Regions from separate parts of the Streptomyces sp. NPDC088923 genome, predicted to be linked through region 2. Evidence: riboswitches for the same ligand, from Rfam matches in the RefSeq annotation. Region 2 holds a riboswitch; each other region holds the start of a gene.
The links. Region 2 has a riboswitch for cobalamin ahead of ACIP4O_RS10880 (cobalamin biosynthesis protein). Riboswitches for the same ligand answer to the same signal wherever they lie in the genome.

Region 1 (7,698 bases), on a different contig from region 2:
CGGGAGACGCCACCGGTTCCGGGAATGGCAGGGTCTGAGCGACCGGGTGCGGGGACACGACGCGCGGTGCGGGGTGCGCGGGCGAGGCCGGGGTGGTCCGGGGCGCGGAGCCGCGCGGGAGCGAGGGCGCGGGCGGAGCGGCGGGCCGGGGAGGCGGCGTCGGCTCCGGGGACGGTGCGGGTCGCGGGACGGGAGAGGACCGGTTGTCTGCGGCGGAGGGTGTCGAAACGCGTCCCGGCGGAGACGACGAGACACCCTTGAGGACGACCCCCTCCGTGCCCGGCCCCACCCGGACCTTCCGTACTGTCCGAGGCGCCGGCCGGTCGGCTCGGGCGCGTGTCAGCTCGCCAGCGAATCGCGCCTGGACGTCCGCGAGTTCATCAGCCCCCAGGGCGCTCATCAGGGACGTCAGCGCCGGATCTCCCTGCGCGGGGACGAGGCGCCGCAGGTACCCGCACTCGTCGGGGTCCGCCGCGCGGGCCGTCTCCTCGGGGCCGAGCTGGACCGCGAGGAGGGCCGCCCGCTCCCACGGGTCGGAGCTGAGCCGGTGCAGGGATTCTCGCCGCCGCTCCCGCCACCGCGCCGCACGCCGGTCCCCCTCCGCCATGGAGCGCAGTCCGGCCGGGAGCCTGCCGACCAGCAGCTCGGGTCTGCGCCGTCCCAGCTCCTCGACTTCCGCGGCGAGGTAGGCCCAGACGACGGCCCGGTAGCGGTTGAGGTGGACGTCGACCGGCGCGAGCAGGCCCAGCTTGGCGAGGCGGGTGAAGCGGTGCGGGGCGATGCCGAGCAGTTCGGCGGCGTCGGCGGTGCCGACGCACCGTACCGCCTCGCGGAGAGCAGCCGGGAAGCCGGGCGCCGCCCGCCGCCGCTCGATCTCTTCGGCGGTGAAACGGCGCGGGAGCGTGCCGCGTCCGGGTACGGAGGGCAGCACGTCGAGGACGGCCGCCCGCTCCACCTCATCGGTCGCCAACCCCAGCAGGGCGGCGGCCTGTTCCGGGGTGAGCAAGTCCCCCTGGACCGACCTCGCGCCCGGCGTCGCCGCCACCGTCGTCATGCCACGTACCGCCATACCGTCCCCCTCGGAGCCGAACCTTGGGACAGACCGTATGGGACAGGACAGACACCACCTTCACCCTGCCTGTGGATAACTCAGCGGCAATCAGATCATCCGATCACCAACGCGGCGAAGATCGGAAAATCACCCCGTCCACGCATCTTCCGCGCACACCCCCGAGCGCACCCTCCCGCGACCTCACCGCGACCACCCGCGACTTCCCCGCACCCTCACCCAGCCGCTCCCGGCCGCCGGGAATCCACCCCCAGGTGCTCCCCCACCTTGCTCACGAGCAGCGTCATCTCGTAGGCCACCTGACCCACGTCGGCGTCCGAGCCGCTCAGCACGCACAGGCAACTGCCGTCGCCCGCCGCCGTGACGAAGAGAAGCGCCTCGTCGAACTCGATGACCGTCTGGCGGACCTTGCCCACCTTGAAATGCGTGCCCGAGCCCTTGGCGAGGCTGTGCAGACCCGAGGCGACCGCCGCGAGGTGCTCGGCGTCCTCGCGCGCGAGGTCGGCGCTGAGCCCCGTGACGAGTCCGTCGTTGGACAGCACCAGAGCGTGCCTGATGTGCTCGACGCGCTGGGTGAGTTCGTCGAGAAGCCACCCGAGTCTTGCGTTCCGTTCCACGTTCCGCTCTCCCCGTCCGCAGCCGCTCCCCCTGTTCGGAGGAACCCTTCGGCAAGCCTTCCCCACCACCCGGCGGACAGCAAGGATGATGAGCATATGACCCACAAAATGACCGATGAAGAATGGCGGACCTTCGTCTCGGAAGGCACACGGACGGCGAAGCTGGCCACCGTGCGGGCGGACGGAAGTCCGCACATCGCCCCGATCTGGTTCGTTCTGGATGGTTCGGACCTGGTCCTCAACACCGGCAAGGACACCGTCAAGGGGCGGAATCTGGCCCGCGACGGGCGTGTCGCGCTGTGCGTGGACGACGAGCGCCCGCCGTTCTCGTTCGTCACGATCGAGGGCTCCACCGAAATCAGCGAAGACCCCGAGGAGTTGCTGCGCTGGGCCACGGCGATCGCCGAGCGCTACGTGGGCCCGCAGGAAGCCGAGGTCTACGGGCGCCGCAACGGGGTGCCGGGGGAACTCCTCGTCCGGGTCAAGGTCGAGAAGGTCGTCGCCTACGGCGGCGTCGCCGACTGACGCCCCGTCGGCGGCGCCGGCCGCCACCCCGGCCGACGCCGCCGGCCCGCTCCGCCGCGACTTACCGCCCCACCGCCTGAAGCAGTCGCGCCGCCCGGAACCTCCCCGTGTACGCCACGAGTTCCGCGAGGACATGACGGACCGTCGCCGCCTCGCGCACATCACCGGCGAGCACGGGGACGCCCGGGGACAGGCCGAGCGCCGACGCGACCTGGCCGGGGGTGTACGCGGTGGGCCCCGCGAAGCGGTTCATCACCACGACGAAGGGCAGCGCCCGCTCCTCAAGCCGGTCCACGAGCGCGAAGCTCTCGGCGAGCCGTCCGGTGTCGACGAGGACGACGGCACCGAGAGCGCCGCCGCACATGTCCTCGCAGAGCGCCGCCGACCGTTCGAGCCCCGGGACGCCGAAAAGACACAGCGTCAGGTCGGGACGCAGCACGATCCGCCCGAAGTCGAGCGCGACCGCCCCCACGCCGCTCCCCCGCTCCCCCGCACCACCGGCCGGCTCGTACGCGACGACGGGGCCGTACGGGCGCGGCGACACCGGTACGGCTGCCTCCCCACCCAGCCCACCACCGTCCGGGCCACGGCCGCCCGGCCCACCACCGTCCGAGCCACCGCCATCCGGCCCACCACCGTCCGGAGCCTCGCCCTCCAAGGCGTGGCCCTCCGGCCGCCCACTCCCCCACGCGGGCCCACTCCCCCACGCGGGCCCTCTCCCCCGCGCGGCACCGACGAACGAGGTCTTGCCGGTGGCGGGCCCACCCGAGACGACGATCTTGAGGATGAGGCGTTCCCCCGCCGCGTGCCACCGTCCGTCGCTCATCCGCCACTTCCCTCGCCAGCGCACCCCAGGCACCAGCCGTCCCGGTGCCGAAGCGCCCAGGATGACAAGCCACCGGGCAAAGGGGGCGAAGTGCGGGATTCTTTACCGGATGGGCATGTTCGTGCCCGGACCGGACCGTTTCGCACCGCACCGGGTTCGCCAGCGACGGAATTCACGATCACGCGAACCAGGAACGAACCGAATGGACGGTCAGGACAGCACCAGGTTCCACCGCCCGCCGTGCCCGCTGAGCGTCGTCACCGCCAGCGGGCGGACGTCGACGCGCCAGTACGCGGGGAGGGGGAGGCCGAGGGCGTGGACGAGGGCGGCGCGGACCGTGTCCGGTTCGACGAACAGGGGCAGCGGCCCCGTCACCGTTTCCGCGAGGTGGTCGAGGTGCGCGCCGACGCGCCGCACCAGGTCGGTGAGCGGTTCGCCGTCACCGCCGGGGCGTGCCGCCGGGTCGGAGAGCCAGGCGGCGAGGGCGGTGGGCTCCGCCGCGGCCACCGCGTCGAGCGGACGGCCGCGCCAGCTTCCCGGCTCCTGCCCGGCGAGGGCGGGTTCGGGGACGGCCCCGGGGTGGCCGAGGAGGGCGGATGTCTCTCGGCAGCGCGGCGAGGGCGCGCGGCGAGCCCGTACCCGTACGTTCTCCGCCCGCATCGGCACACCGCTCGCCCGCAGTTCGGCGGCGGCCGCGCGGCCCCGGTCCGTGAGCGGTGTGCCGTCGTCGAAGGCGGCGGAACGGCTCGCCTCGCTCTCCGCCGCCGAGACAAGGATCACTCGGATCGTCATACCGGCCCGCTTTCACCGTTTGTCATGTCCCACGTCCAGCAGGCGCACTTGGCGTTCGGACGGGTGAGCGATATCGTCCCGATGACCTTACAAGCGACATGACGGAATCCGGTGAGAGCCCGGAACGGTCGCGCCACTGTATGCCTGGCCCCGTACGCGGACCCGGCGAGTCAGACCCGTCATGCGTATTCGAAGCTCCATCGACCGGGACGCGAGTTCCCCAGGAGGCTTGCCATGGCGCAGTCCGCCGCCCCGCCCGTTTCGGGCTCTTCCTCCGCTTCCGAGACCCCGCTTCGGCTGCCGATCCGCACGGTGCTGCCGTGGGCGGTCTTCGTCGGTCTCCTCATGCTCATCGCGCTCTACTTCGTCGGCGCCGAGCAAGGCGCCACCTCGCTGTTCTCCGGCACGGGCGTCCACGAGTGGGTGCACGACGGCCGGCACCTGCTCGGTTTCCCCTGCCACTGACGGGCGGATTCGTACTCTCATGAACTCCGCCATCGTCAGGAAACTCCTCGTGCGCGGGATGCTCGCCGGTCTCGCCGCCGGGGTCCTCGCCTTCGTCGTCGCCTACCTGCTCGGGGAGCCCCGGGTGGACTCGGCGATCGCTCTGGAGGAGGCGCACTCCCACGGGGGAGGCGGCCACGAGCACGAGGTCGAGGTCGTCAGCCGCGGCCTCCAGTCCACCGCCGGGCTCGCGACCGGTGTCCTCGCCTACGGGGTCGCCTTCGGCGGCATCGTGGCCCTCGCCTACTGCTTCGCGCTCGGCCGTGTGGGCCGTTTCAGCCCGCGCGCGACCGCCGCGCTCATGGCGGCGGGCGGCCTCTTCGCCGTCTATATCGTCCCCTTCCTCAAGTACCCGGCGAACCCCCCGGCCGTCGGGAACCCCGACACGATCGGCAAGCGCACGGCGCTGTACGGGCTGATGATGCTGCTCAGCGTGCTGCTCGCGCTCGCGACCGTGATCATCGGCAAGCGGCTCGCGCCGACGCTCGGCAACTGGTGGGCGACGGTCGTCGCGCTCGCCGGCTTCGCCGTCGTGATCGGCCTCGCCTACGCGTTCCTGCCGTCCGTCAACGAGGTCGGACACGACTTCCCCGCCACGCTGCTGTGGCAGTTCCGCGTGGCCTCGATCGGTATCCAGCTCACGTTGTGGACCGGTTTCGGCCTGCTCTTCGGTGAGTTGGCGCAGCGGATGCTCGCGCCCGCCGAAAGGCGCGTCAGGGCCGGCTCGGTGGCCTCGGCCGCTGCCTGAGCCACATCCCGTACGCCACGGGGGAGGGACCCGATTCCCGGGCCCCTCCCCCGTTCCGCGTCCCCGCGGGCAGGATGGACGGCATGAACGAGAAGACCCAGCAGGAGGTACGGGAGTTCTTCGGATCGCGCGCGGCGGGCTGGGAGGACAGGTTCCCCGGCGATCAACCGCGCTACGACGCGGCCACGGCGGTCCTCGGACTGCGCCCGGGTGATGTGGTGCTCGACGCGGGCTGCGGCACGGGCAGGGCGCTCGCGCCGCTGCGGGAACGCGTCGGGATCGCGGGCGCCGTGCTCGGCGTGGACCTGACGCCTCAGATGCTGCGCGAGGCGGACGCGAAGGGCCGGGCGCGGCACGGCACACTCGTCCTGGCGGACGTGGCGCGGCTGCCGCTGCGGGAGGGGGCCTGCGACGCGGTGTTCGGGGCGGGGCTCGTCTCGCACCTGCCGGGCCCGGAGACCGGCCTGCGGGAACTCGCGCGGGTGACCCGGCCCGCCGGGCGGCTCGCCCTCTTCCACCCGCTCGGGCGCGCGGCCCTCGCGGCGCGCCACGGAAGGGAGCTGAGCGAGGACGATGTACGGACCAGGGCGCGTCTCGTCCCGCTGCTGGACGCCACGGGCTGGCGGCTCGTGTCGTACGTGGACGAGGACACGCGCTTTCTCGCGGTGGCGGTACGGAAGCCGGAGCGGCCCGTGACCTGACGGGCTGCCGGTACGCCTCGCCCTGACCCGTGACGGGACGCCTCACTCTGACCGGGGAGGCGCGCTCACCCTGACCGGTGATCGGGGCGCCTCACCCTGACCGGCGACCGTCGCCCCGCCCCGTACCGTCCCTGCTCGCTCCCCCGCTCGCCTGCGACTCGCATGCCGGGTGAAGGCTTCGGGACGGGCTTGTGCGGCCTCTCGACGCCGTGGTTACCGACTGGTTAAGGTGCGCCAGCCCGCACGAGGCGGGCCCCCGTCGTCCTGCCTCCGCACGGGACGGGACGCTCGGGCGGCGATCGGGAGGCGGACGTGAGCGAGCCGGAGGACACGGGGAACGGGACCGTGGTGAGGGAGGTGCCGGAGACCGCGCGGGCGACGGGTGAGGAGCCGGGGCGGCCGGACGTGGCCGCGGCGGGCGAGGGCGAAGGGCTCGCGGGTGGTGAGGAGGACGCGCTGCTCGTCCTCACCGCCGCGCTGCTCACCCCGGCCCAGTTCCCCGGGGCCCTCGGCGACGACTACCCGGAGGCATGCGGCCGGCTGGGGCTGCCGCCCCTCGTCCAGGGCTACGGACTCGTCCTCGGGCAGGACGGGGCGGGGGCGCGGTGGACGGTCGTGGTCGACGACGTCTCGCTGGTCGCCGTCGCGATCGCCTCGTGGGACTGCGGGATGGAGTACGAGCTGACGCCGGTTCCGCGCGCGATCGTGGCGACCCTGCCGGGCTGGCCCCTGGCGCTCGCGGTCGCCGCCCCCGGCGTGCCCGCGCCGCACGACCCGGACCTCTCGGGGGACCCGGAGGCCCCCGAGGCCCTGCGCCCGCCGTCCTCGTCGGGCTGGGGCCCGGCCCAACGGCGGCTGGGCGCCGACGAGATCTCCCGCCAGTGGGCCACGTGGCGCGGGGAGTTCACGGCGGAGGAGGCCGAGGCGGCGGAGGCGGGCGACGGTTCCGCGAGCCCCGACGGTTCCGCGAGCCCCGAGGGTTCCTTCACGGCTCCGGGCTCCGAGCCCACCGCCGTTTCGGTCCGCGCGGCACTCGCCGAGGCCCGCGCCTATCTCGACACGCCTCCGCCGCTGGGGCGCATCCGTTCCGCGTTCGCGAGCGACGAAGCACGTCTGCTGCGGGTCGACGGCCCGGGCTGGTCGCTCGTGGCCCGTACCGACGACATGGCCTTCGTCCTGCTGGACGCGGTGCCGGGAGAGGTCGTCCCAGTCGAGCGCGGCCCCCGGCTCCCGGCCCTCCTGGCCGGGCTCGAAGCGCTGGCAGCGCGTTCCTGAGACCGGGGCCCGGCCGCACCGCCTGCCTCTCACCCGATGTCGTAGACCGTCACCGGCACCCCCCGTTCCGTCAGCCGCGCCCGTATCAGCGGTTCCACCCGGTCCCAGCGGCCCCCGGCCAGTCCGCAGCCGATGCGGGGCATGTGGATCGAGGCGCCGAGGCGCAGGGCCTCGGGGGCGAGGCGGTCGAGCGCCTCGCCGATCGCCTCGTACCGGACCGGGACGCCCTTGCCGCCACGGCCGGTTCCGTGCTGTCCGATCATGTTGGCGACCCACACGGCATGCTCGACCCGGACCAGCTGGAGGGCGCCGAGGGCGAAGTCGCGGGACGCGCGCTCGCGGTGCCACGCGCGGTAGGCGCGCTCCGGCTCGGGCCAGCGGCGGGTGAGGGCGAGGACGAAGCCCTTGCCCCAGCCGCCGCGGTCGTTGCAGACGTGCGCGATGATCCGCGGCCCCTCGCCGCGCGGGGCCGTGGCGTCGCCGCGTACGTACTGGATGGCGTCGCCGCGGACGTACTCGCTCTCCTGCGTCATGCGGGCACCGTAGGCGGTGGCTCCGACACTCGCCCTCCGGAGGCCCGGCCCTTCAGCGGCCCAGTTGCTTGCGGCTCGCCCTGCGCAGCCTGCGGCGCTGGCTCGGGT
Region 2 (7,698 bases):
GCGCCGGATCGTCGACCCGCAGCGAGACATTCCCCGAGGTGCCCGTGACGAGTCCGTCGGCGACGCTGCGGCGTGCCACGGCGAGCAGTTCCGTCCAGGCGGCGCGGGTGCCGGGTCCAGGGGTCCGTTCCATGCCCGTATCCTCGCAGCCGCTCCGGCGGGGGCGCGGACGGATGAGCGCGGCGAATCGCGGGCTTATTTCCCGCTTTACATATGGATCAGCCGTTACGCTCGGCGCGATTTCCGTCCGTCCTCTCCTCTTCGGGGGCCCCATGAGGCGTCTACGCCGCACCCGTTCCGCCCTGCTCGGCCCGGCGGTCCTCGCCGCCGTGACACTCTCCGTGACCCCGGCTCTCGCGGCCGGGCCCGAGGGGCCGCGCGGGCACGACGTCTCCGCACACCAGGAGACGGTGGACTTCGCCGCGGCGCGGAAGAAGGGCGCGCGGTTCACGTACGTGAAGGCGACCGAGTCGACGACGTACCGCAGTCCCGTCTTCGAGAAGCAGTACGGCGGTGCCGCCAAGGCGGGGCTGCTGCGCGGCGCGTACCACTTCGCGCTGCCCGACCGCTCCTCCGGCACCCGGCAGGCCGCCTTCTTCGTCCGCAACGGCGGCGACTGGCGGCCCGACGGACGGACGCTGCCGCCGGCGCTCGACCTGGAGACGAACCCGTACGACGCCCAGCACAAGTGCTACGGGATCAGCAAGCAGAAGATGCGCGCCTGGATCAGCGACTTCAGCGACGAGACGCTGCGGCTGACCGGGCGGCGACCGATGATCTACACGACCGCGCACTGGTGGAACACCTGCACCGGACGCAGCACCGCCTTCGCCGACACGCACCCGCTGTGGCTCGCGAACTGGGGAGAGAGCCCGGGTGAGCTGCCGGCGGGGTGGACGTACTGGACGTTGTGGCAGTACGCGGTGAAGGGGCCGCTGCCCGGTGACCAGAACGTGTTCAACGGCTCCGCGGCGGACCTGGAGCGCTTCACGGACGGCTGAGGCGAGCGGCGCGGGCAGGGGGCGCGGGGCGCGGCGGCGGTGCGGGGACGGGAGGGGCGGCGGTGCGGGGACGGGGCGCAAGCGGAATCCGCGCGGCGGCGCCCCGGGTCCCGCGCGCGGCCCCCGCGCCGCGTCACTCCGGTTCAGGTCACCACAGCGCCCGCCCCAGTTCATCTTCCGTTCACTCGGATTGCTTACGTTCGGCGTGACATTGACGTCCAACAGAAGCCTGGGTAAATGGAACACATCACGCTTCTCCTCGGGATCGTGATCGTCACCGCTCTCGTGTTCGATTTCACGAACGGTTTCCACGACACCGCCAACGCGATGGCGACCACCATCTCCACCGGCGCCCTCAAGCCCAAGACGGCCGTGGCGATGTCCGCGGCGCTCAACCTCGTGGGTGCCTTCCTCTCGGTGGAGGTCGCCAAGACGATCTCGGGGGGAATCGTCGACGAGTCCGGGCTCAGGACGGAAGTGATCTTCGCGGCGCTCGTCGGCGCCATCCTGTGGAACCTCGTCACCTGGCTGCTCGGCCTGCCCTCCAGTTCCTCCCACGCCCTCTTCGGCGGGCTCATCGGGGCCGCTGTCATGTCGGCGGGCTTCTCCAGCGTCAACGGCGGCACGATCGTCACCAAGATCGTGATCCCGGCCGTGGCGGCGCCCGTCGTCGCGGGCCTCGCCGCCTTCGCGGCGACCCGGCTGACGTACCGGCTGACCCGCGACGTCGACGAGAAGACCGGGGCGAAGGGGTACCGGGTGGGGCAGATCGCCTCCGCCGGGCTCGTCTCGCTCGCGCACGGGACCAATGACGCGCAGAAGACGATGGGCATCATCACGCTCGCCCTCGTCACCGGCGACGTGCTCAAGCCGGGGGCCAATCCGCCGGTGTGGGTGATCCTCTCGGCCGGGTGCGCGATCGCGCTCGGCACGTATCTCGGCGGCTGGCGCATCATCCGCACGATGGGCACCGGGCTCACCGAGCTCGCGCCGCCGCAGGGCTTCGCCTCGCAGACCGGCGCGGCGACCGTCATCCTCGCCTCCTCGCACCTCGGCTTCTCGCTCTCCACGACCCAGGCGTGCTCCGGTTCGGTGATGGGCGCGGGCCTCGGGCGCAAGGGCGGCACGGTGCGCTGGTCGACGGCGGGGCGGATGGCGATCGCCTGGCTGCTCACGCTCCCGGCCGCCGCGCTCGTGGGCGCGGGCGCCGAGTTCCTGACCCGGCAGGGCACGTGGGGGGTCGCCCTCACCGGCGTACTGCTCCTCGCGGGAGCCGGGACGATCTACGTACTGTCGCGGCGCCGGCCGGTGAGCCACCACGACGTGACCGGCGACGGCGAACCCGCCGGAGTCGTCACCCAGGCCCTCGCCGCGGTCGCGCCGCCGCCCGCCGGGACACTCACAGTGCCGGTCCAGCCGACGGCGGCCGAGGCGCCGGACGCCCTCCACCCCCCGCTCACGGCGGAACTCCCCGCCCCGCAGGCGACCGAGACCCCGCGCCACACCGCGGGCTCCGGCACCGCGGCCTGAAAGGAACCGGCATGAACATCGACTGGGCGGCCCTCGGCTCCGTCTTCGGCGTGAGCCTGCTCGTCACGGTGGGCCTCGTCGGCGCCTTCGCCCTCGGCATCGCGGGCCTCTCGCGCGCCTCGGCCGCGACGGCGGAGGACGGCGGCGCGGGCGGGGACGCGGGTACGGGCGCGGGCAGCGGTACGGGGACGAGCGGCCAGGCGCTGCTCGCCCGGCTCGGCGCGTACGCCTGTTTCGGGGTGTGCCTCGCGGCGGTCGCGTTCGGGATCTACGTGATCGTGGCCTGAGCGGACCCACCGGCCCCGCGAGGCCCCCGAGGCAGGGGGCGGCGCGGGGCTTTCGCATGACGTGGACGGAGGAGGGGGCGCGGGGCCCCGGCGGCCGATTCGTCCCTCTTGCGTCAAGTGCGAGTTGACGCCCGGTCTCGGGGCGTGATGCACTGCCGGGGCCATTTCGGCGGCTGTGGAGGAAGTACCGGTGCGAATCCGGCGCGGTCCCGCCACTGTGAGCGGGGGGTGATCCCCGTAAGTCAGGAACTCCCGGCGCCGAATCACGTCGTACCAGGGCGCGGACCCTGAGAGTAGGACACCCCCATGCCCGGCATACGCCGCAGTGCGCACCCGCCAGCCCGTCCGCTCCCCCGGCGAGGCGTGAGCGCGGACTGACGCCATGCCTGCCGGACGTGTTTTCGCGGTCGGCGCCACCGTCGGCCTGCTCGGCGACTCCCTCTTCGGCGATCCGCGCCGCGGCCACCCCGTCGCGGGGTACGGGCGCCTCGCGGGCGTCGCCGAGAAGGCGCTGTGGCGCGACCACCGGGGCGCGGGCGCCCTGCACACCCTGCTGTGCGCGGGCGGCGCCACCGCGCTCGCCGCCGTCGTATCGCGTGCCGCCGCGCGCCGCTCCCCCGCCGCGTCCGCCGCGCTCACCGCGCTCGTGACCTGGACCGTCGTGGGCGGTACCTCGCTCGCGCGCGAGGGGCGCGCGCTCGCCGCCGCGCTCGAAGCGGGCGATCTCGCCGCCGCGCGCGAGCGCCTGCCGCACTTGTGCGGGCGCGATCCGCGCCGGCTGGACGCGGACGCGATCGCGCGCGCGGTCGTCGAGTCCGTCGCCGAGAACACCTCGGACGCGGTCGTCGGGGCGCTCGTGTGGGGCGCGCTCGGCGGGGTGCCCGGGCTCGTCGCCTTCCGGGCCGTCAACACGCTCGACGCGATGGTGGGCCACAAGTCGCCGCGCCACCTGCGGTTCGGCTGGTCGGCCGCGCGGCTCGACGACGTCATGGGCTTCCCCGGCGCCCGGCTCACGGCCGGGCTCGCCGCGCTCGTGGGTGGCGGGCCCCGTACCGCGCTCGCCGCGGTGCGCGAGGACGCGCACAAGCACCCCAGTCCCAACGCGGGACCCGTCGAAGCGGCCTTCGCGGGCGCGCTCGGGGTGCGGCTCGGCGGGACGCTGTCGTACGGAGGGCGGGTCGAGCACCGGCCCGTGCTGGGCGCGCGGCGCGGGCGGGCGGTCGCCGTGACCGACGTCGAGCGGGCCGTGCGGCTCTCGCGGCGTGTGACGTGGGCGGCGCTCGGGGTGTGCGTCGCGGCGCGGCTCGTCCTCGCGCGGCGCTCGGGGGGTGCGCGGTGACCGGGGGCGGGCTGCTCGTCGCCGGGACGACGTCGGACGCGGGCAAGAGCGTCGTGACGGCCGGGATCTGCCGGTGGCTGGTGCGGCGGGGGGTGAGCGTCGCGCCGTTCAAGGGGCAGAACATGTCGCTCAACTCCTTCGTCACGCGCGACGGCGCCGAGATCGGCCGCGCGCAGGCGATGCAGGCGCGGGCCGCGCGCGTGGAGCCGAGCGCGCTCATGAACCCGGTGCTGCTCAAGCCGGGCGGGGAGCGCTCCAGCCAGGTCGTGCTGCTCGGGAGGCCGCTCGGTGAGCTGAGCGCGCGCGGCTACCACGGGGGGAAGCAGGCGGAGCTGTTCGGGACGGTCGTGGACTGCCTCGCGGAGCTGCGGCGCACGTACGACGCCGTGATCTGCGAGGGCGCGGGGAGCCCGGCGGAGATCAACCTGCGCCGCACCGACCTCGTCAACATGGGGATCGCGCGGGCGGCCCGACTGCCGGTCGTGGTGGTCGGGGACATCGACAGGGGCGGTGTCTTCGCGTCGTTCTTCGGGACGACGGCGCTGCTCTCGGCCGAGGACCAGGCGCTCGTCGCGGGCTACCTCGTCAACAAGTTCCGGGGCGACGTCTCGCTGCTCGAACCGGGCCTGCGGATGCTGCGGGACCTGACGGGACGGGACACCTTCGGGGTGCTGCCGTTCCGGCCGGGGCTCGGCATCGACGAGGAGGACGGCATGGCCGTCTCCTTGCGCGGGGCGGTGCGCGAGTCGCGGCTCGCGGAACCGTACGGGGATGAGGTGCTGCGGGTCGCGGTGTGCGCCGTGCCGCTCATGTCGAACTTCACCGACGTCGACGCGCTCGCCGCCGAACCGGGCGTCGTCGTGCGGTTCGTGGACCGGGCCGCGGACCTCGTGGACGCGGACCTCGTGGTGGTGCCGGGGACGCGGGGGACAGTGCGGGCGCTGGAGTGGCTGCGCGAGCGGGGGCTCGCGGACGCGCTCGCCCGGCGGGCGGCCGAGGGGCGGCCCGTGCTGGGGATCTGCGGCGGGTTCCAGTTGCTCGGGGAGGTGATCGAGGACGAGGTGGAGTCGCGGGCGGGGACCGTGGCGGGGCTCGGGCTGCTCCCGGTACGGGTGCGGTTCGCGCGCGGGAAGACGCTCGCCCGGCCCTCGGGCACGGCGCTCGGGGAGGCCGTCGACGGGTACGAGATCCACCACGGCGTCGCGCGGGTGACCGGCGGCGACGAGCCGTTCCTCGACGGGTGCCGGGTGGGTGCGGTGTGGGGGACGCACTGGCACGGGTCCCTGGAGAGCGACGGCTTCCGGCGGGCCTTCCTGCGGAGGATCGCCGCGCAGGCGGGGCGGGGGTTCGTCCCGGCGCCGGACACGGAGTTCGGGGCCCTGCGGGAGGAGCAGCTCGACGCGCTGGCGGACCTGATCGAGGAGCACGCCGATACGCGTGCGCTGATGGGGTTGATCGAGCGGGGGGCTCCGGCGGGGTTGCCCTTCGTGCCGCCGGGGGCGCCGGGATGACCTCGCGGGGCCCCGCCCCGGTCCCCGCTCCCCCCTTGCCCCCAGCCTTCGGCGGCCCCCGGAAAGGGCTGGAGATGTTCACCCGAAAGGAAGTCCCCGTATGACCACTCTCGACCATCCCTACCCCTTCACCGCCCTCGTCGGGCAGGACGATCTGCGGCTCGCGCTGCTGCTCAACGCCGTGTCCGGGCGCGTCGGCGGGGTGCTCGTGCGCGGCGAGAAGGGGACGGCCAAGTCCACCGCCGTGCGGGCGCTCACCGCCTTGCTGCCCGAGGTCGAGGTCGTGGCGGGGTGCCGGTTCTCCTGCGACCCGGCGGCTCCCGATCCGCGGTGTCCCGACGGGCCGCACGCTCCCGCCCAGGCGGACGCGCGGCGAGCGGCGCGGATGGTCGAGCTGCCCGTGGGGGCCTCCGAGGACCGGCTCGTCGGCGCGCTCGACATCGAGCGGGCGCTCGCCGAGGGCGTCAAGGCCTTCGAGCCGGGGCTGCTCGCCGCCGCGCACCGCGGCATCCTCTACGTCGACGAGGTCAACCTCCTCGGCGACCACCTCGTGGACCTGCTGCTCGACGCCGCCGCCATGGGCGTCTCCTCCGTCGAGCGCGAGGGCGTCTCCGTGCGGCACGCCGCGCGGTTCCTGCTCGTCGGGACGATGAACCCCGAGGAGGGCGAGCTGCGTCCCCAGCTCCTCGACCGTTTCGGTCTCACCGTCGAGGTCTCCGCCTCGCGCGAGACCGAGGAGCGCGTCGAGGTCGTACGGCGCCGGATGGCGTACGAGGACGACCCCGCCGCCTTCGCCACACGCTTCGCCGGCGACGAGGCGGCCCTGCGCGCCCGGATCGCGGAGGCCCGGGAGCTGCTGCCCCGCGTCGTCCTCGGCGACACCGCGCTGCGTCAGATCGCCGCGACGTGCGCCGCCTTCGAGGTGGACGGGATGCGCGCCGACCTCGTCATGGCCCGTACCGCGACAGCTCTCGCCGCCTGGGCCGGGCGGGAGAGCGTGCTCGCGGAGGACGTGCGGCAGGCCGCGCTCCTCGCCCTGCCGCACCGCGGCCGCCGCAACCCCTTCGACGCCCCCGGCCTCGACGAGGACAAGCTCGACGAGGTGCTCGACGAGAACGCCGGGCCCGAGGGGGAACCCGAGGGACCCGACGACGGGGACGGTCCTGACGGGCCCGGTGGCGGAGGCGGTGTCCCGCCCCAGGGCGGGGGCCCCGAGGACCGTACGGGCCAGGACCGCGGCGACCAGCGCGAGGACGGCGGTTCGGCGGACGGGCCGGGCGACACGCCCCCCGCCCCGTCGGCCCCCTCGGCCCCGTCGGACGCCGAGGGAAAAGGCCCCGCGGGCGCCGCTGAGCAGCCCGCCGCCTCCGCCTCCGCCCCCTTCCGCACGAAGAAGCTGACCGTCCCCGGGCTCGGTGAGGGCGCCGCCGGGCGCCGCTCGCGGGCGCGGACCGCGCACGGCAGGACGACGGGTTCGTACCGCCCGCGCGGCGGCGCGCTCGGCGCGCTGCACCTCGCGGCGACGGTCCGCGCCGCCGCCCCGCACCAGAAGGCGCGCGGGCGCACGGGCGCCGGGCTCGTGGTGCGCAAGGACGATCTGCGGCTCGCGAGCAGGGAGGGGCGCGAGGGCAATCTCGTGCTCTTCGTCGTGGACGCGTCCGGGTCGATGGCGGCGCGGCAGCGGATGGGCGCGGTCAAGGGCGCGGTGCTCTCGCTGCTGCTCGACGCCTATCAGCGGCGCGACAAGGTGGGGCTCGTGACGTTCCGGGGGCGCGAGGCGTCTCTCGCGCTGCCGCCGACGTCGTCGGTCGACACGGCGGCGGCCCGGCTCGCTTCGCTGCCGACCGGGGGCCGGACGCCGCTCGCGGCGGGCCTGTTGAAGGCGCGTGACGTGCTGCGGATCGAGCGGCTGCGCGATCCCGCGCGGCGCGCGCTGCTCGTCGTCGTGACGGACGGGCGGGCGACGGGCGGCCCCGAGCCGCTGCCGCTCGCGCGGCGCGCGGCCGCACTGCTCGCGACGGACGGGACGG
Region 3 (7,698 bases), on a different contig from region 2:
CTGCGGCTCGCGATGGGCGCCGTCGAGGACGGGCTGCGCACCGTCAAGGCGGAGGGCACGCAGGAGTCGCTCCTGCCGAAGATGCAGACCCGCTCGCGGCTGTACGAACTCCTCGACTACGAGGCGTACTCGTCCTTCGACTCCGCGGTCTTCGACTTCACGCTCCCGCCGGACGCCTGAGCGGCCGGTACGTTCCCGGGCGGTCCGGGCGCCGAGCCCCCTCGCGCGCCCGGACCCCGGCCCGTGCCGCCCCACGTGAAGCATCCGTACGCACCCCGGCACCACCACTCCTCCCGGAGGCACCACCCATGACCAGCACCCCGGAGATCCACCGCGGTCTCGCCGGCGTCTACGCCGACACCACCGAGGTCTCCACCGTCATCCAGGAGACCAACTCCCTCACCTACCGCGGCTACGCGGTGCAGGACCTCGCCGCGCACCACTCCTTCGAGGCCGTCTCCTACCTGCTGTGGCACGGCGAACTCCCCGACGAGAAGCAGCTCGCCGAGTTCGAGGCCGCCGAGCGCGCCCTGCGCCCCCTCAACCGCACCGAGTCCGAGCTGCTCGCCCGGCTGCCCGAGACGTGCCACCCGATGGACGTCCTGCGCACCGCGGTGAGCCTCTTCGGGGCCGAGGACCCGCGCGAGGACGACAACGGCGAGGACGCCAACCTCGCGAAGTCGCTCTCCCTCTTCGCGAAGCTCCCCACCGTCGTCGCGGCCCACCAGCGCCGCCGCCGCGGTCTCGACCCGATCGCCCCCGACCCGGAGCTCGGCTACGCCGAGAACTTCTTCCACATGTGCTTCGGGGAGGTGCCGGACAAGGAGGTCGTGCGCTGCTTCGAGATCTCCCTCACGCTCTACGCCGAGCACAGCTTCAACGCCTCGACCTTCACCGCGCGCGTCATCACCTCGACGCTCTCCGACCTCTACAGCGCGGTCACCGGCGCGATCGGCGCGCTCAAGGGTCCCCTGCACGGCGGCGCCAACGAGGCCGTGATGGACATGCTCGACGAGGTGCGCGACCCGGCCGACGCCGCGCGCTGGCTGGACCAGGCGCTCGCCGAGAAGCGCAAGATCATGGGCTTCGGGCACCGCGTCTACAAGAACGGCGACTCGCGCGTCCCGATCATGCAGGGCGCGCTCGACCGCCTCGTGGAGCAGAGCGACAACCCCGAGGCCCCGCGCCTCGACAAGCTCCACGCGGCGCTGCGCGAGGCCATGTTCGAGCGCAAGCAGATCCACCCGAACCTGGACTACCCGGCCGGTCTCGCCTACCACCTCATGGGCTTCGACACCCCCGTCTTCACGCCCATCTTCGTGATGAGCCGCATCACGGGGTGGACCGCGCACATCATCGAGCAGCTCTCGCACAACTCGCTGATCCGCCCGCTCGCCTCCTACGACGGCGTGGCGCAGCGCGAGGTGCCGAAGGGCTGAACGGTCGTCCGCCGGGCGGTGACGGGGAGGTCCCGCCCGGCGGATACGGGACGGGGCGGGACGCCGTGACGCGTCCCGCCCCGCCTCAGGAGGTCACGCGTCCAGCTCGCCCCGCACCGTACGGGCCGCCGCCACGAGGTGCTCCAGCGACTCCCGCGTCTCCGCCCACCCGCGCGTCTTCAGACCGCAGTCCGGGTTGACCCACAGCCGCTCCGGGGGGATCGCCTTGAGCCCCGTGCGCAGCAGCGCCGCGACCTCGTCCGCTCCGGGGACGCGCGGCGAGTGGATGTCGTACACGCCGGGTCCCGCCTCGCGGGGGTACCCGTGCGCCGCGAGCTCGTGCGCGATCCGCATGTGCGAGCGCGCCGCCTCCAGGCTGATGACGTCGGCGTCCAGGTCGTCGATCGCGTCCACGATGTCGCCGAACTCCGCGTAGCACATGTGCGTGTGCACCTGCGTGGCGTCGGCGACGCCGCTTGTCGTGAGGCGGAAGGCCTCGGTCGCCCACGCCAGGTAGGCGGGACGCTCCGCGGCGCGCAGCGGAAGCGTTTCGCGCAGCGCGGGCTCGTCCACCTGGATGACACGCGTCCCCGCCTCCTCCAGGTCCCGCACCTCGTCCCGCAGCGCGAGCGCGACCTGCCGCGCCGTCTCGGCGAGCGGCTGGTCGTCCCGCACGAAGGACCACGCGAGCATCGTCACGGGTCCGGTCAGCATCCCCTTGACCGGCTTCGCGGTGAGCGACCGCGCGTACGAGGTCCAGCGCACCGTCATCGGCGCGGGCCGCGAGATGTCCCCCGCGAGCACCGGCGGGCGCACGTACCGCGTCCCGTACGACTGCACCCAGCCGTGCCGCGTCGCGAGGTAGCCGTCCAGTCGCTCGGCGAAGTACTGCACCATGTCGTTGCGCTCGGGTTCGCCGTGCACGAGGACGTCGAGCCCGGTCTCCTCCTGGAAGGAGACGGCCCTGCGGATCTCCTCCTCGACGCGCTGCTCGTACCCGGCCTCGTCGATGCGCCCGGAGCGCAGGTCGGCGCGCGCCGCGCGCAGCGTGTCCGTCTGCGGGAAGGACCCGATCGTCGTGGTGGGCAGCGGCGGCAGCGCGAGATGCGCGCGCTGGGCGGCGGCGCGCTCCTCGTACGGGGACCTGCGGCGCGTCTCGGCGTCGGTCACCGCCGCCGTACGGGCCCGGACCGCCGGGTCGTGGGTGAGCGAGGACGCTTCGCGCGAGGCGAGCACGGCGCGGTTGGCGGCGAGTTCGGCGGCGACCGCCTCCGTGCCGCGGCTCAGCGCCTTGGCGAGCGTCGCGACCTCGGCGGTCTTCTGCCGGGCGAAGGCGAGCCAGCGCAGGACCTGCGGATCGACGTCCTTCTCGCGCGCGGCGTCCAGCGGCACGTGGAGCAGCGAGCAGGACGCGGCCACGTCGACGCGGTCCGCGAGACCGAGCAGGGTGCCGAGCGTCGCGAGGGCCCGCTCCAGATCGCCGGTCCAGATGTTGCGCCCGTCGACGACCCCGGCGACGAGCCGCTTGCCGGGCAGGCCCCCGGCGGCGGCGAGCGCGTCGAGATTCGCGGCGGCCGCTTTGGTGAAGTCGAGCGCGAGCCCGTCCACGGGGGCCTTCGCGAGGACGGGGAGCGCCTCGCCGAGCCGGTCGAAGTAGCTCGCGACCAGCAGCTTCGGGCGGTCGCCACGGCCGCCGAGATACGCGTAGGCCCGTTCGGCGGCGGCGAGTTCGGCGGGGGTGCGGTTCTGGACGAGCGCGGGCTCGTCGAGCTGGACCCACTCCGCGCCGGCCGCGCGCAGATCGGCGAGGACTTCCTCGTACACGGGAAGGAGCCGGTCGAGCAGGCTCAGCGGCGCGAAAGTGTCCTCCGTACCGGGGGCGGCCTTGGCGAGCAGGAGGTAGGTGACCGGGCCGACGAGGACGGGCCGCGCGCGCAGCCCGAGCGCGAGCGCCTCGCGCAGCTCGCCCACCTGCTTCGAGGAGTCGGCGGTGAACTCCGTGTCCGGGTCCAGCTCGGGGACCAGGTAGTGGTAGTTCGTGTCGAACCACTTCGTCATCTCCAGCGGCGCGACGTCCTGCGTGCCGCGCGCCATGGCGAAGTAGCCGTCGAGCGCGTCGGCCGCGACGGCGGCGCGGTGCCGCGCCGGGATCGCGCCGACCATGACGCTCGTGTCGAGCACGTGGTCGTAGAGGGAGAAGTCCCCGGTGGGGACTTCGTCGGCGCCGTCGGAGGCGAGCTGCCGCCAGGCGGCGGCGCGCAGTTCGCGTGCGGTGTCGTGGAGGCGCGCGGCGTCGACGCGGCCCTTCCAGTAGCCCTCGACCGCCTTCTTCAGCTCCCTGTCGGGGCCCTGACGGGGGTAGCCGTACACGGTGGCCCGTGCTGCCGCGGCTGCGGACTTCGGTGTCACGGAGATCTCCTTCGCGAGATGAATCCCTGAGATCCCGGGTGTCCACGGGGCGCGAAGGAACGGCGAAGGGGGCGGGAGCTGACGCGTCCGCCCTCTGTGCACGCCGACCCGCCCACGAGGTCACCGGGATGTCCGGGCGCGCTTTCGGCGCGCGTCCGGGCGGCTGGCAGGTCTTCGGACTCGCGGGCACGCCCTCCTGACGGAGGACACCTACTGGCCGTCGCTTCCCAGACCCGTACCCGGGCCCAGTGCGTATGACGGCGGTCGTTCCCGCTCACCGCTGCGGGGCAGTCCCGGATTCCCACCGGGTTCCCTCTTGCGACGCTCCCGCCTGGCGGACGGGGCGAACCAGCTGCTGCGGGCAGTGTAGGGGGTGGGGGGACGGAGGAGGCGGGGGAGTTCGGGGAGTGGACTTCCGGCTCAGCCCTCGCTGTGATCCCCGTGGTGTCGACGGGGTCGAGAATGCGGCGGCCCCGCAGCAGGACGCGGCTCACCGGTTCCGCCGGGTCGAGATCGAGCCCCGGCCTGGGGAGCATGTCGACGTCGGCGGCTTCGGCCCGTACGCGCCGGGCTGCGAGGTCGACGTACTGCGTGCCGGGGGGGCGCATCCCTACCTCGCCCTCGGCACCACCACGGGCGCGCCGTCGCCGGGGGCGCGCAGGATGTCGGCGTCCAGGCCGTAGACCTCCTTGACCAGCGCTTCGTCCACGACCGCGGCCGGGGCCCCCTCCGCCACGATCCGGCCGTCCTTCATCGCGATCAGGAGATCCGCGCTGCGGGCCGCCGCCGAGAGGTCGTGCAGGACCATCACAACCGTACGGCCCGCCGCCGCGACCTCGCGGACCAGGCGCAGCACGTCCACGACGTGGCCCGGGTCGAGCGCCGACGTCGGCTCGTCGAGCAGGACGAGCGGGGTGTCCTGGGCGAGGACCATCGCGAGCCAGCAGCGCTGACGCTGGCCGCCCGAGAGCCGGTCGAGGCGCTCCCCGGCGAGGTCGAGCGTCCCCGTCGCGGCGAGCGCGGCCCGTACCGCCTCCTCGTCGGCGCGCGACCACTGGCGCAGCAGGCCCTGGTGCGGGTGGCGGCCGTACCGTACGAGCCCGGCGACCGTCACCGCCTCGGGTGCCCGGGGGGATTGGGGGAGCAGCGCGACGTGGCGGGCCGCCCGACGGCGGTCGAGCGCCCACAGATCGGCGCCCGCGGCGTGGACCGTACCGGCCTCGGCGGGGTGCAGGCGCGCGATCGTGCGCAACAGGGTCGATTTGCCGCAGCCGTTGGGGCCGACGATCGCGGCGACCTGTCCGGCGGGCACGGTGAGGTCGACGTCCCGGACGACGGGGCGGCCCGGATAGCCCGCGCGCAGGCCGCTGATCAGGAGCCCCGCGGGCGTCCCGGTGGTGGTGGTCATGGGAGCGCTCACGCCTTTCGGGAGGGGCGGCCCCGGTCCTGACGGAGCAGGACCCAGAGCAGGAAGGGGCCGCCGAGCACGCTCGTGACGACCCCTGCGGGTATCTCGACGGGCGCCACGACCCGGCCGAGGGCGTCGGCGGCGGCGACGAGGAACGCGCCGGTGAGGGCCGCGCCCGTGACGGGTACGCGCGTGGGGCCCGCGAGCCGGGCGGCGAGCACCGGTGCGGCGAGTGCGACGAACCCGATCGGCCCGCCGACACCGACCGCGACCCCCGCGAGCCCCACCGCCACCGCGAGCGCGAGGGCGCGCACGCGGCGCGGGTCCGCGCCGAGCGCGGTCGCCGTGTCGTCGTCGAAGCGCAGCAACTGCAGCCGGTGGCCCGCGGCGAGCGCGAACGGGAGCAGCACCGCGAGGATCACGAGGAGCGGGCCGCCCACCGCCCAGTCGCGGCCGTTGAGGCTGCCCACCGTCCACAGGAACACGCCGCCCGCCGTCGCCTGGTTCTGGCGCGACATCACGAGGTCGCTCACCGCGCCGACGAACGTCGAGACGCCGATGCCCGTGACGAGCAACCGGTACCCGGCCGCGCCGGCACCTCCCGCGCACAGCACGACGAGCACGGCGGCCCCCGCCGCGCCGAGCGGTCCGAGCCACCAGGCGCCGAGCATCCCGGTCGTGGACCCCGCGACCGAGGCCACGACGGCGGCCGTCGCGCCCTCGTTGACGCCGACGAGGTCGGGCGTGGCGAGACGGTTGCCCGCGAGCGTCTGCGTGAGACACCCCGCGACCCCGAGCGCGGCCCCGACGAGCAGCCCCACGACGATCCGCGGCAGCCTGAACTCCCGTACCACCATGGTGCTCGCCGCGTCCCCCGCTCCGAAGAGGCCCCGCAGGCTCTCCCCGGCGCTCATGCCGGTCGAACTGGCGAGCACGGCGAGGCAGACGACCGCGAGGAGGACGGGCGCGAGACACGACGCGAGGAGGAGGGAGCGACGGGGGAGGAGCCAGGAGAGTGCGCCGGTGCGCAGCACCGTGCTGTCGGGCGGGGTGACAGGGGCGCCCGCGCCGGGAGGCAAGGCATGGCCGGTGTCGCGCTCCGGCCGGGCCGGTTCGTACGTGCTCATGCCGCACCCGCCGTCGACAGGCGCGGCGAGCGCGCGATCCAGACGAGCAGCGGGCCCCCGACGAAGGCGAGGAGCACGCTCACCGGAGTCTCCCAGGGGCGGATCACCAGGCGGGCGAGGAGATCGGCGAAGAGCAGGATGTTCACGGCGAAGAGCGCCGACAGGACGAGTTGCGCCGCGAGCCGGGGGCCCGTCAGGGTGCGAGCCGCGTAGGGGGCGAGGAGACCGAGGAAGGCGATCGGGCCCGCGAGGGCCACCGCGCAGCCGGTCAGCAGCGAGACCGCGGCGGCGACCGCGAGCCGTACGCGCCCCGGGTGGTGGCCGAGCGCGCGGGCCGTGTCGTCGCCGAGCCCCAGCGCCGAGAGCGGTCGCGCGCACAGCAGCGCGCCGGTGAGACCGAGCGCGGCGAGCGGGGCGAGGAGCGCGAGGTCGCCGAGCCTCACCCCGGCGAGCGAGCCGATCGTCCAGTAGCGGTACGTGTCGAAGGTCGACTGCGTGCCGAGCAGCACGTACGCCGTGAGGCCGTGAAACGTCGCGCCGAGCGCCGAACCGGTGAGCACGAGCCGCAGCGGCGCGCCCGCCGCGCGCCCGCTCGCCGCGAGCAGCAGCACGATCGCGCTCGCCACCGTGCCCCCGAGCAGCGCGCACACCATGAGCCCCCCGGCCGAACCGACCCCGCCCCACGTCAGTCCGAGGACGACGGCGAAGGCGGCACCGGAGTTGACACCGAGAAGCCCCGTCTCCGCGAGCGGATTGCGCGTCGCGGCCTGGAGCAGGCAGCCGGAGACGCCGAGGCAGCACCCGACCACGAGCGCCGCGAGGGTGCGCGGCAGCCGTACGTCGTGCACCGCGAGCCGCACCTGCGCGTCGGCGCGCGCCGCCGGGTCACCCGTGAGGTAGTCCCAGGCGCGGCCCGGGCCCGTCGAGCCCGTACCGAACAGGAGCGACAGCAGTCCGAGCGCGAGTACGAGGACGAGAAGTCCCGCCGCGCTCCACCACACCACCGGCGCGCGGCCCGTGAGCGGTGCGGTGCGCCGGCCGGGGGGAGCCGGACGCCCTTGCGTAATGAACATGAGGTTAGCCTAACCTAAGTAACGCGCCGTCCGGTGGGCGGTGCGGCGGGCTGCTCGCTGCCCGAAAACCCTCCGTACGCAGGGGAAACGGCGCCTTGCGCCCCCTTTGTCCCTGCGGCGGCATGTCCCTCGTCCCCCCTTCACGGAGAACTCGATCCATGGCACACCGCCCGTCCGCCCCTCGCTCCTCCACCCGCCGCACGACCGTGCTCGCGGCGCTGCTCGCCGGGGCCGGTCTGCTG
Region 4 (7,698 bases), on a different contig from region 2:
TACAGCCCCTGGGCACTCCAGCACGACGCGAGGTCCTTCCCCGAGCCGCACCGCTTCGACCCCGACCGCTGGCTCCCCGAACGCGCCGCCGAGATTCCCCGGCACGCCTTCATCCCCTTCGGCATCGGCAACCGCAAATGCCCCGGCGACATCTACAGCCTCACCGAACTCGCCCTCGTCCTCGCCAACACGGTCCGGGACTGGCACGTCGAAACCGTCCCCGGGCGCACCGACCCGCGCCCCCGCATCGGCATCACGCTCCAGCCCCGCGCCACGGTGCTCCGCGTCCGGCGCGCCTGAGACCCCGGGCACGCCGAAGGGGCCGGGTCCCGTACGGAACCCGGCCCCCTCGGGGAGACCAGCGCCTACACCGCGTACGCCCTAGAAGTCGTCGTCGAAGGAGACCGAACCCTCGACCGCGACCTGGTAGGCGGACGGCCGCCGCTCGAAGAAGTTCGTCAGCTCCTGCACACCCTGGAGCTCCATGAAGGAGAAGGGGTTGCTGGAGCCGTACACCGGCGAGAAGCCGAGGCGCACGAGGCGCTGGTCGGCGACGCACTGCAGGTACTCGCGCATCGACTCGGTGTTCATGCCGGGCAGGCCGTCACCGCACAGATCGCGCGCGAACTGGAGTTCCGCGTCGACCGCCCCGGCGAGCATCTCCTTGACCTCGGCCTCCAGCTTGTCGTCGAACAGCTCCGGCTCCTCCTTGCGGACCGTGTCGACGACGTCGAAGGCGAAGCTCATGTGCATCGTCTCGTCGCGGAAGACCCAGTTGGTGCCCGTCGCGAGGCCGTGCAGCAGGCCGCGCGAGCGGAACCAGTACACGTAGGCGAAGGCGCCGTAGAAGAAGAGGCCCTCGATGCACGCCGCGAAGCAGATCAGGTTGAGCAGGAACCGCCGCCGGTCGGACCGCGACTCCAGGCGGTCGATCTTCTCGACCTCGTCGATCCACTTGAAGCAGAACTCGGCCTTCGCGCGGATGGACGGGATGTTCTCCACGGCGGCGAAGGCGGCCGCGCGGTCGTCCGGGTCGGGCAGGTACGTGTCGAGCAGCGTCAGGTAGAACTGCACGTGCACGGCCTCCTCGAAGAGCTGCCGGCTCAGGTAGAGCCGCGCCTCCGGGGAGTTGATGTGCTTGTACAGCGTCAGCACCAGGTTGTTCGAGACGATCGAGTCGCCCGTCGCGAAGAACGCGACGAGACGGCCGATGAGGTGCTGCTCGCCGGGCGTGAGCTTCGCGAGGTCGGAGACGTCCGAGTGGAGGTCGACCTCCTCGACGGTCCACGTGTTCTTGATCGCGTCCCGGTAGCGCTCGTAGAAGTCCGGGTAGCGCATGGGGCGCAGGGTCAGCTCGAAGCCCGGGTCCAGCAGGTTCTGGTTGCGCTTCTTCTGCTCGGGAAGGGTGGATTCGGACATTACTGGCAGGCCTCGCAGGACTCGGGGTTCTCCAGGGAGCAGGCGATCGCCTCGGCGTCCGCGACGCTCGGCGCGGCGGGCTTGGCCTGCTCCGGGATGGGTGCGGCCTCGGCGGCCGAGGAACCGGCCGCGCGGGCGATGCGCGTCGCGGGACGCGAGCGCAGGTAGTACGTCGTCTTCAGGCCCTTGTTCCAGGCGTGCGCGTACATCGAGGAGAGCTTGCCGATCGTCGGCGTCTCCATGAACAGGTTGAGCGACTGGCTCTGGTCGAGGAAGGCGGTGCGCTCGGCGGCCATGTCGATGAGGCCGCGCTGCGGCAGCTCCCACGCCGTGCGGTACAGCGCCCGGACCTCCTCGGGAATCCAGTTGAAGCCCTGGACCGAGCCGTTCGCCTCGCGCAGCGCCTCACGGGTGCGCGCGTCCCACACGCCGAGCTTCTTCAGGTCCTCGACGAGGTAGCCGTTGACCTGGAGGAACTCACCGCTGAGCGTCTCGCGCTTGAAGAGGTTGGAGACCTGCGGCTCGACGCACTCGTAGGCGCCGGCGATCGAGGCGATCGTCGCGGTCGGCGCGATCGCGAGGAGCAGCGAGTTGCGCATGCCGCTCTCGGCGATACGGGCGCGCAGCGCCTCCCACCGCTCCGGCCAGGTCCGCTCCACGTCGTAGTGGTCGGGGTGCAGGACACCGCGCGCGGTCCGGGTCTTCTCCCAGGCGGGGACCGGGCCGTGCTTCTCGGCGAGGTCGGCGGAGGCCTCGTAGGCGGCGAGCATGATGCGCTCGGCGATCCGGGTGGAGACCGCCTTCGCCTCGGCCGAGTCGAAGGGCAGCCGCAGCTTGAAGAAGACGTCCTGGAGGCCCATCGCGCCCAGGCCCACCGGGCGCCAGCGGGCGTTGGAGGCGGCGGACTGCTCGGTCGGGTAGAAGTTGATGTCCACGACGCGGTCGAGGAAGGTGACGGCCGTGCGGACGGTCTCGTCCAGGCGCTCCCAGTCGATCGCGCCGTTCTCGACGAACGCGCCGAGGTTGATCGAGCCGAGGTTGCACACGGCGGTCTCGCCGTCGTCGGTGACCTCGATGATCTCGGTGCACAGGTTCGAGGAGTGGACGACGCTGCCGGGCTCGGCGGTCTGGTTCGCGGTGCGGTTGGAGTGGTCCTTGAAGGTCATCCAGCCCTGGCCGGTCTGCGCGAGGGTACGCATCATGCGGCCGTACAGCTCGCGCGCCGGGATCGTCTTGCGGGCCAGGCCCTTCGCCTCGGCGGCGCGGTACGCGGCCTCGAACTCCTCGCCCCACAGGTCGGTCAGCTCGGGCACGTCGGCCGGCGAGAAGAGCGACCACTCGGCGTCGGCGGCGACGCGGCGCATGAACTCGTCGGGAATCCAGTGCGCGAGGTTGAGGTGGTGGGTGCGGCGCTGGTCCTCGCCCGTGTTGTCGCGCAGCTCCAGGAACTCCTCGATGTCCGAGTGCCACGTCTCCAGGTAGACGGCGGCGGCGCCCTTGCGGCGCCCGCCCTGGTTGACGGCGGCGACGGAGGAGTCGAGCGTCTTGAGGAAGGGGACGATGCCGTTCGAGTGCCCGTTGGTGCCCCGGATCAGCGAACCGCGCGAGCGGATGCGGGAGTACGCGATGCCGATGCCGCCCGCGTGCTTGGAGAGCCGGGCGACCTGGAGGTAGCGCTCGTAGATCGAGTCCAGCTCGTCCTTCGGCGAGTCCAGGAGGTAGCACGAGGACATCTGCGGGTGCCGCGTACCGGAGTTGAAGAGCGTCGGCGAGGAGGGCAGGTAGTCCAGGCGGCTCATGAGCCGGTACAGGCTCGCGACCTCGTCGACGGCCGGGAGGCTGTCGTCGGCGGCGAGCCCCGCGGCGACGCGCAGCAGGAAGTACTGCGGGGTCTCGACGACCTTGCGCGTGATCGGGTGCCGCAGCAGGTAGCGGCTGTAGAGGGTGCGCAGGCCGAAGTAGCCGAAGCGGTCGTCGCCCTCGGTGTCGACGAGCGCGTCCAGGCGGGCGGCGTGCGCGGCGACGAACTCCGCGGTGCGGTCGCCGATCAGGCCCTCGCGGTGGCCCACGGCGACGGAGGCCGCGAAGCCGCTCGCGCCCTGCCCGGCGGCCTCCTCGGTGATCGCGAGGGCCAGCAGACGGGCCGCGAGCCGGGAGTAGGCGGGGTCCTCGGAGATGAGCCCGGCGGCGGCCTCGGTGGCCAGCTCGCGCAGCTCCGCCTCGTCGGCGTGGGCGCTGCGGCCGCGCAGGGCGGCGGCGGCGACCCGGCCGGGGTCGGTGTCGGGGAGATCGGCGGTGAGTTCCGTGAGGGTCCGCAACAGGGCGGTCCCGGGAAGGTCCTGCTCGGCCGCGACCGATGAGGCGGGATCTGCTGGCGCGATGGTCACTGGGGTGGCTCTCCCTCGCTCGCTGGGGGCCTCGGGTGCGGGGCGGCGACGGGACGACGGCAGCGCTTTCGGGCACACCGCGTCACGTCCCCGGCCCTTTCCGCGGGGCCCGGACGTCTGGCGCCGTGCCCGGGCGGGGCGGCGGCGCGCTTTCGGCAGGTCATCGGACTCGCAACACGCCACGGGGCGCGTCGCACACCGTTGCGGGACAGTCCCGGACTCGCACCGGATTCCCCTGCCGACAGCGAGGAAGAGCATACATCTGGGGGGCGGGCGGGAAAGGAGGCCCCAGATGTTGTGTCGGGGGTGGGGACTGTTACGTGCGGGTCAACGGTTGTGGGGTGCCGACAAGGTCCCCTGTGCCCGGTGGGGTGACGGGGGGCGGTGGGGGCGGCGACGTCGATCGTATGGCTTGAGGGGACCCCACAAGCGGGGTCGTACGGAGTTTTTACCGGGGGGAGCGGGGCGCGCGCGTGTTCGCATTCCGGTCGCTGTAAGTGAGGACATGTCAAAAAAATCAGCCCCTCCGGCGTTTGAGGAGCGGGGTCCGGGGCGGAGCCCCGCGCGCCGGGGCGGAGCCCCGCGCGGGCCCCGCCCCCGCCGTCAGTGCCCCGCGGTCTCCGGCACAGCCGGCGGCAACTCCTGCTTGACCCCAGGGTCACCCGCGTCCGCCACATAGTCCGACGGCTGGGTCTCGTCCACGCCGTCCGGTGCCTTGAAGGCCCGCAGGACGAAGGTGAGGACGACCGTGACCACGACGTTCAGGACGATCGCCGTCATCCCGATGTACCCGATCTCGCCGAGCCCCGGGATCTCCTTCGAGGAGCCCCCGAAGTGGTCCTGCGTCGGCGAGGACGTCGACCAGGCCGCCCAGGTCCCGTACGCCATCCCGACCGCCCAGCCGGCGAGCAGCGCCCAGCGGTGGAACCACCGTGTGAAGAGCCCGCCGACGAGCGCGGGGAGCGTCTGGAGGATCCAGATGCCGCCGAGCAGCTGGAAGTTGATCGCGACGGTCTTGTCCATGCCGAGCACGAAGATCAGCGCGCCGACCTTCACGAGCAGCGAGACGAGCTTGGAGATCCTCGCCTCCTGCGCCGGGGTCGCGTCCGGCTTCAGGAAGTCCTTGTAGATGTTGCGCGTGAAGAGGTTCGCCGCCGCGATCGACATGATCGCCGCCGGGACGAGTGCGCCGATGCCGATCGCCGCGAAGGCGACCCCGGCGAACCAGTCCGGGAACATGTTCTCGAAGAGCTGCGGGATCGCGAGCTGCCCGTTGCTCACCTTGACGCCGCTCGCGATCGCCATGAAGCCGAGGAGCGCGAGCAGCCCCAGCATGAGCGAGTACAGCGGCAGGATCGTGGTGTTGCGCCGGATCACGTTCCGCTTGCTCGACGACAGCGTCGCCGTCACCGAGTGCGGGTACATGAAGAGCGCGAGCGCCGAGCCGAGCGCGAGTGTCGCGTACCCCCACTGCCCCGCCTCGCCGGGCGCGAGGGCGCCCTTCGGCGCTCCTGTCGCGGGGTTCTTCTGCGAGAGCGCGTCGCCGGCCTTCGCGAAGATGTCGTCGAAGCCACCGAGCTTGATCGGGATGTAGATGATCGCGACCGCGATGACGAGGTAGATCAGCCCGTCCTTGACAAAGGCGATCAGCGCCGGAGCCCGCAGACCCGAGGAGTACGTGTACGCGGCGAGTACGGCGAAAGCGATCAGAAGTGGCAGGTCCTTGACAAACCAGTTCGTGTCGTCGCCGCCGCCCACGCCCATGACGTCCAGGACCGCCTGGATGCCGACGAGTTGCAGCGCGATGTACGGCATCGTGGCGAGGATGCCGGTGAGCGCGACCGCGAGCGAGAGCCCCTTCGAGCCGAAGCGGCCCCGGACGAAGTCCGAGGTCGTCACGTACCCGTGCCGGTGCGAGACCGACCACAGGCGGGGCAGGAAGGTGAAGATGAGCGGGTAGACGAGGATCGTGTACGGCACGGCGTAGAAGCCGGCCGCGCCGCCCGCGTAGATCGCGGCGGGCACCGCCACGAAGGTGTAGGCGGTGTACAGGTCGCCGCCGAGCAGGAACCAGGTCACCCACGTACCGAACGAGCGCCCGCCGAGGCCCCATTCGTCCAGGCTCTCCACGCTGGAGCGACGCCAGCGCGCCGCGAGGAAGCCCATGACGGTGACGACGAGGAAGAAGAAGATGAAGACCGCGAGCGCGATCCCGTTGACGCCGTCCTTCACTTGACCTCACCGCCCCGCGCGGCGCGTCGCACGCGCTGGTCGTGCTGCCACAACTTGTAGGCGAGGAAGGTCAGTCCGCTGGAGATGAAGACCCACAGCATCTGGTACCAGTAGAAGAACGGGATCCCGATGAACGTCGGGTCGATCTTCGCGTACGAACCCACCCACAGCATCGCCACGAAGGGCGCGACGAGACAGAGTCCGACCACGATCCGCAAAGGGGTCACGACCGGCAGCGTCCCGGCACCTCCCCCCGGCTCCGCCGTCGTTCCCGCTTCCCGTGACATGTTCCGGCTCCCCTCGTTCCCCCACGCACCTCGGTGTGCGCGGGCACGCGTCGCCGCACGCGACGCGACGGCGGAAATGTAGGGCAGTTACCGGCCAGGCAACACCCCTGTACCGCATAGCGGACGCGTTCGGGCGCTCGCCCGCGCCCGGGGTGTCCGGGCGTGTGCGCGGGCGGGGGTTTTTGTCCTTCGGGAGGTAACGGGAGTTACGGGCGGCGCAGGTTGGCCACGAACTTGTAACGGTCGCCGCGGTAGACGGAGCGCACCCACTCCACCGGTTCCCCGCGCCCGTCCACCGAGTGCCGCGAGAGCAGCAGCATCGGCAGGCCCACGTCGGTGCCGAGCAGGGACGCCTCGCGCGGGGTCGCGAGCGAGGTCTCGATGGTCTCCTCGGCCTCGGCGAGCCGCACGTCGTAGACCTCGGCGAGCGCCGTGTAGAGAGACGTGTACTTGACGAGGGAGCGGCGCAGCGCGGGGAAGCGCTTGGCCGCCAGGTGCGTCGTCTCGATCGCCATCGGCTCGCCGCTCGCCAGGCGCAGCCGCTCGATGCGCAGCACCCTGCCGCCCGTGTCGATGTCGAGCAGCCCGGCGAGGCGTTCCTCGGCGGTGACGTAGCCGATGTCCAGGAGCTGGGACGTCGGTTCCAGGCCCTGGGCGCGCATGTCCTCGGTGTACGAGGTCAGTTGCAGCGTCTGCGAGACCTTCGGCTTCGCGACGAAGGTGCCCTTGCCCTGGATGCGTTCGAGCCGGCCTTCGACGACGAGTTCCTGGAGCGCCTGGCGCACGGTCGTGCGGGAGGTGTCGAACTCGGCGGCGAGCGCGCGTTCGGGGGGCACCGGGCTGCCCGGGGGCAGGGTGCGGGTCATGTCCTGGAGGTGGCGTTTGAGGTGGTAGTACTTCGGCACCCGGGCGGTGCGCGCGGGTGCCGAAGGGGCCGCGCCGGCCTTGGTCGCGGCGGCCTTGGTGTCCGGGCCGGATCGCGTCCTGCCCCCGTCGGTGCCCATTCTTCGCGCTCGCCTCTCCGGCTCGGCGGCCGTCATGGGGACCGGCCGCTCCTGGGTGCTTGTGGTGCCGTACCGCTTGTGGTGCGGTGGTGTTCGTGCGGTGGTGCTGTTGGCGCCGCCCATCGTGGCACGGCCGCCCGGGCGCAGGGGGCCGGGTCCGTCTGCCCCCGTCCGCCCGCTTGACGCACGGAGTTCAGGTACCGGTCCGATAACGGAGCGGACAGCCCCTCTTATACACCCTTGACACCCCTAAAGGTCTAGGCCAAGCTCCGGGGTACTGGTCTACACCATTAACGACCAGGTCCCAGTCCCGCGAGTGCTGCCGTTCGTGTGCCGTCGCTGTGGGTGGGGGGTTGCTGGAATCCCTGA

Region 1: another riboswitch for cobalamin. It lies ahead of ACIP4O_RS24905 (CbtB-domain containing protein); the one in region 2 lies ahead of ACIP4O_RS10880 (cobalamin biosynthesis protein).
Region 3: another riboswitch for cobalamin. It lies ahead of metE (5-methyltetrahydropteroyltriglutamate--homocysteine S-methyltransferase); the one in region 2 lies ahead of ACIP4O_RS10880 (cobalamin biosynthesis protein).
Region 4: another riboswitch for cobalamin. It lies ahead of ACIP4O_RS13315 (ribonucleoside-diphosphate reductase subunit alpha); the one in region 2 lies ahead of ACIP4O_RS10880 (cobalamin biosynthesis protein).

Annotation. Positions count from the first base shown of each region.
Region 1 covers NZ_JBIVIO010000007.1:268,674-276,371, forward strand. The annotation lists partial or broken gene ACIP4O_RS24880 (DUF6397 family protein) at 368-1,069, opposite strand; gene ACIP4O_RS24885 (roadblock/LC7 domain-containing protein) at 1,285-1,686, opposite strand; gene ACIP4O_RS24890 (PPOX class F420-dependent oxidoreductase) at 1,783-2,211, shown strand; gene ACIP4O_RS24895 (GTP-binding protein) at 2,273-3,037, opposite strand; gene ACIP4O_RS24900 (histidine phosphatase family protein) at 3,248-3,829, opposite strand; cobalamin riboswitch at 3,895-4,028, shown strand; gene ACIP4O_RS24905 (CbtB-domain containing protein) at 4,064-4,294, shown strand; gene ACIP4O_RS24910 (CbtA family protein) at 4,314-5,081, shown strand; gene ACIP4O_RS24915 (class I SAM-dependent methyltransferase) at 5,165-5,782, shown strand; gene ACIP4O_RS24920 (hypothetical protein) at 6,095-7,057, shown strand; gene ACIP4O_RS24925 (macro domain-containing protein) at 7,087-7,590, opposite strand; gene ACIP4O_RS24930 (hypothetical protein) at 7,643-7,698, opposite strand, start outside.
Region 2 covers NZ_JBIVIO010000001.1:2,409,011-2,416,708, reverse strand. The annotation lists gene ACIP4O_RS10900 (class II aldolase/adducin family protein) at 1-133, opposite strand, end outside; gene ACIP4O_RS10895 (lysozyme) at 273-1,001, shown strand; gene ACIP4O_RS10890 (anion permease) at 1,239-2,531, shown strand; gene ACIP4O_RS10885 (hypothetical protein) at 2,543-2,818, shown strand; cobalamin riboswitch at 2,958-3,090, shown strand; gene ACIP4O_RS10880 (cobalamin biosynthesis protein) at 3,201-4,157, shown strand; gene ACIP4O_RS10875 (cobyric acid synthase) at 4,154-5,668, shown strand; gene ACIP4O_RS10870 (putative cobaltochelatase) at 5,769-7,698, shown strand, end outside.
Region 3 covers NZ_JBIVIO010000007.1:340,820-348,517, reverse strand. The annotation lists gene prpB (methylisocitrate lyase) at 1-180, shown strand, start outside; gene ACIP4O_RS25200 (bifunctional 2-methylcitrate synthase/citrate synthase) at 309-1,439, shown strand; gene metE (5-methyltetrahydropteroyltriglutamate--homocysteine S-methyltransferase) at 1,533-3,848, opposite strand; cobalamin riboswitch at 4,011-4,201, opposite strand; gene ACIP4O_RS25190 (ABC transporter ATP-binding protein) at 4,459-5,256, opposite strand; gene ACIP4O_RS25185 (FecCD family ABC transporter permease) at 5,265-6,383, opposite strand; gene ACIP4O_RS25180 (FecCD family ABC transporter permease) at 6,380-7,387, opposite strand; gene ACIP4O_RS25175 (ABC transporter substrate-binding protein) at 7,615-7,698, shown strand, end outside.
Region 4 covers NZ_JBIVIO010000002.1:467,945-475,642, forward strand. The annotation lists gene ACIP4O_RS13305 (cytochrome P450) at 1-300, shown strand, start outside; gene ACIP4O_RS13310 (ribonucleotide-diphosphate reductase subunit beta) at 382-1,419, opposite strand; gene ACIP4O_RS13315 (ribonucleoside-diphosphate reductase subunit alpha) at 1,419-3,806, opposite strand; cobalamin riboswitch at 3,943-4,064, opposite strand; gene mctP (monocarboxylate uptake permease MctP) at 4,410-6,038, opposite strand; gene ACIP4O_RS13325 (DUF3311 domain-containing protein) at 6,035-6,325, opposite strand; gene ACIP4O_RS13330 (GntR family transcriptional regulator) at 6,532-7,329, opposite strand.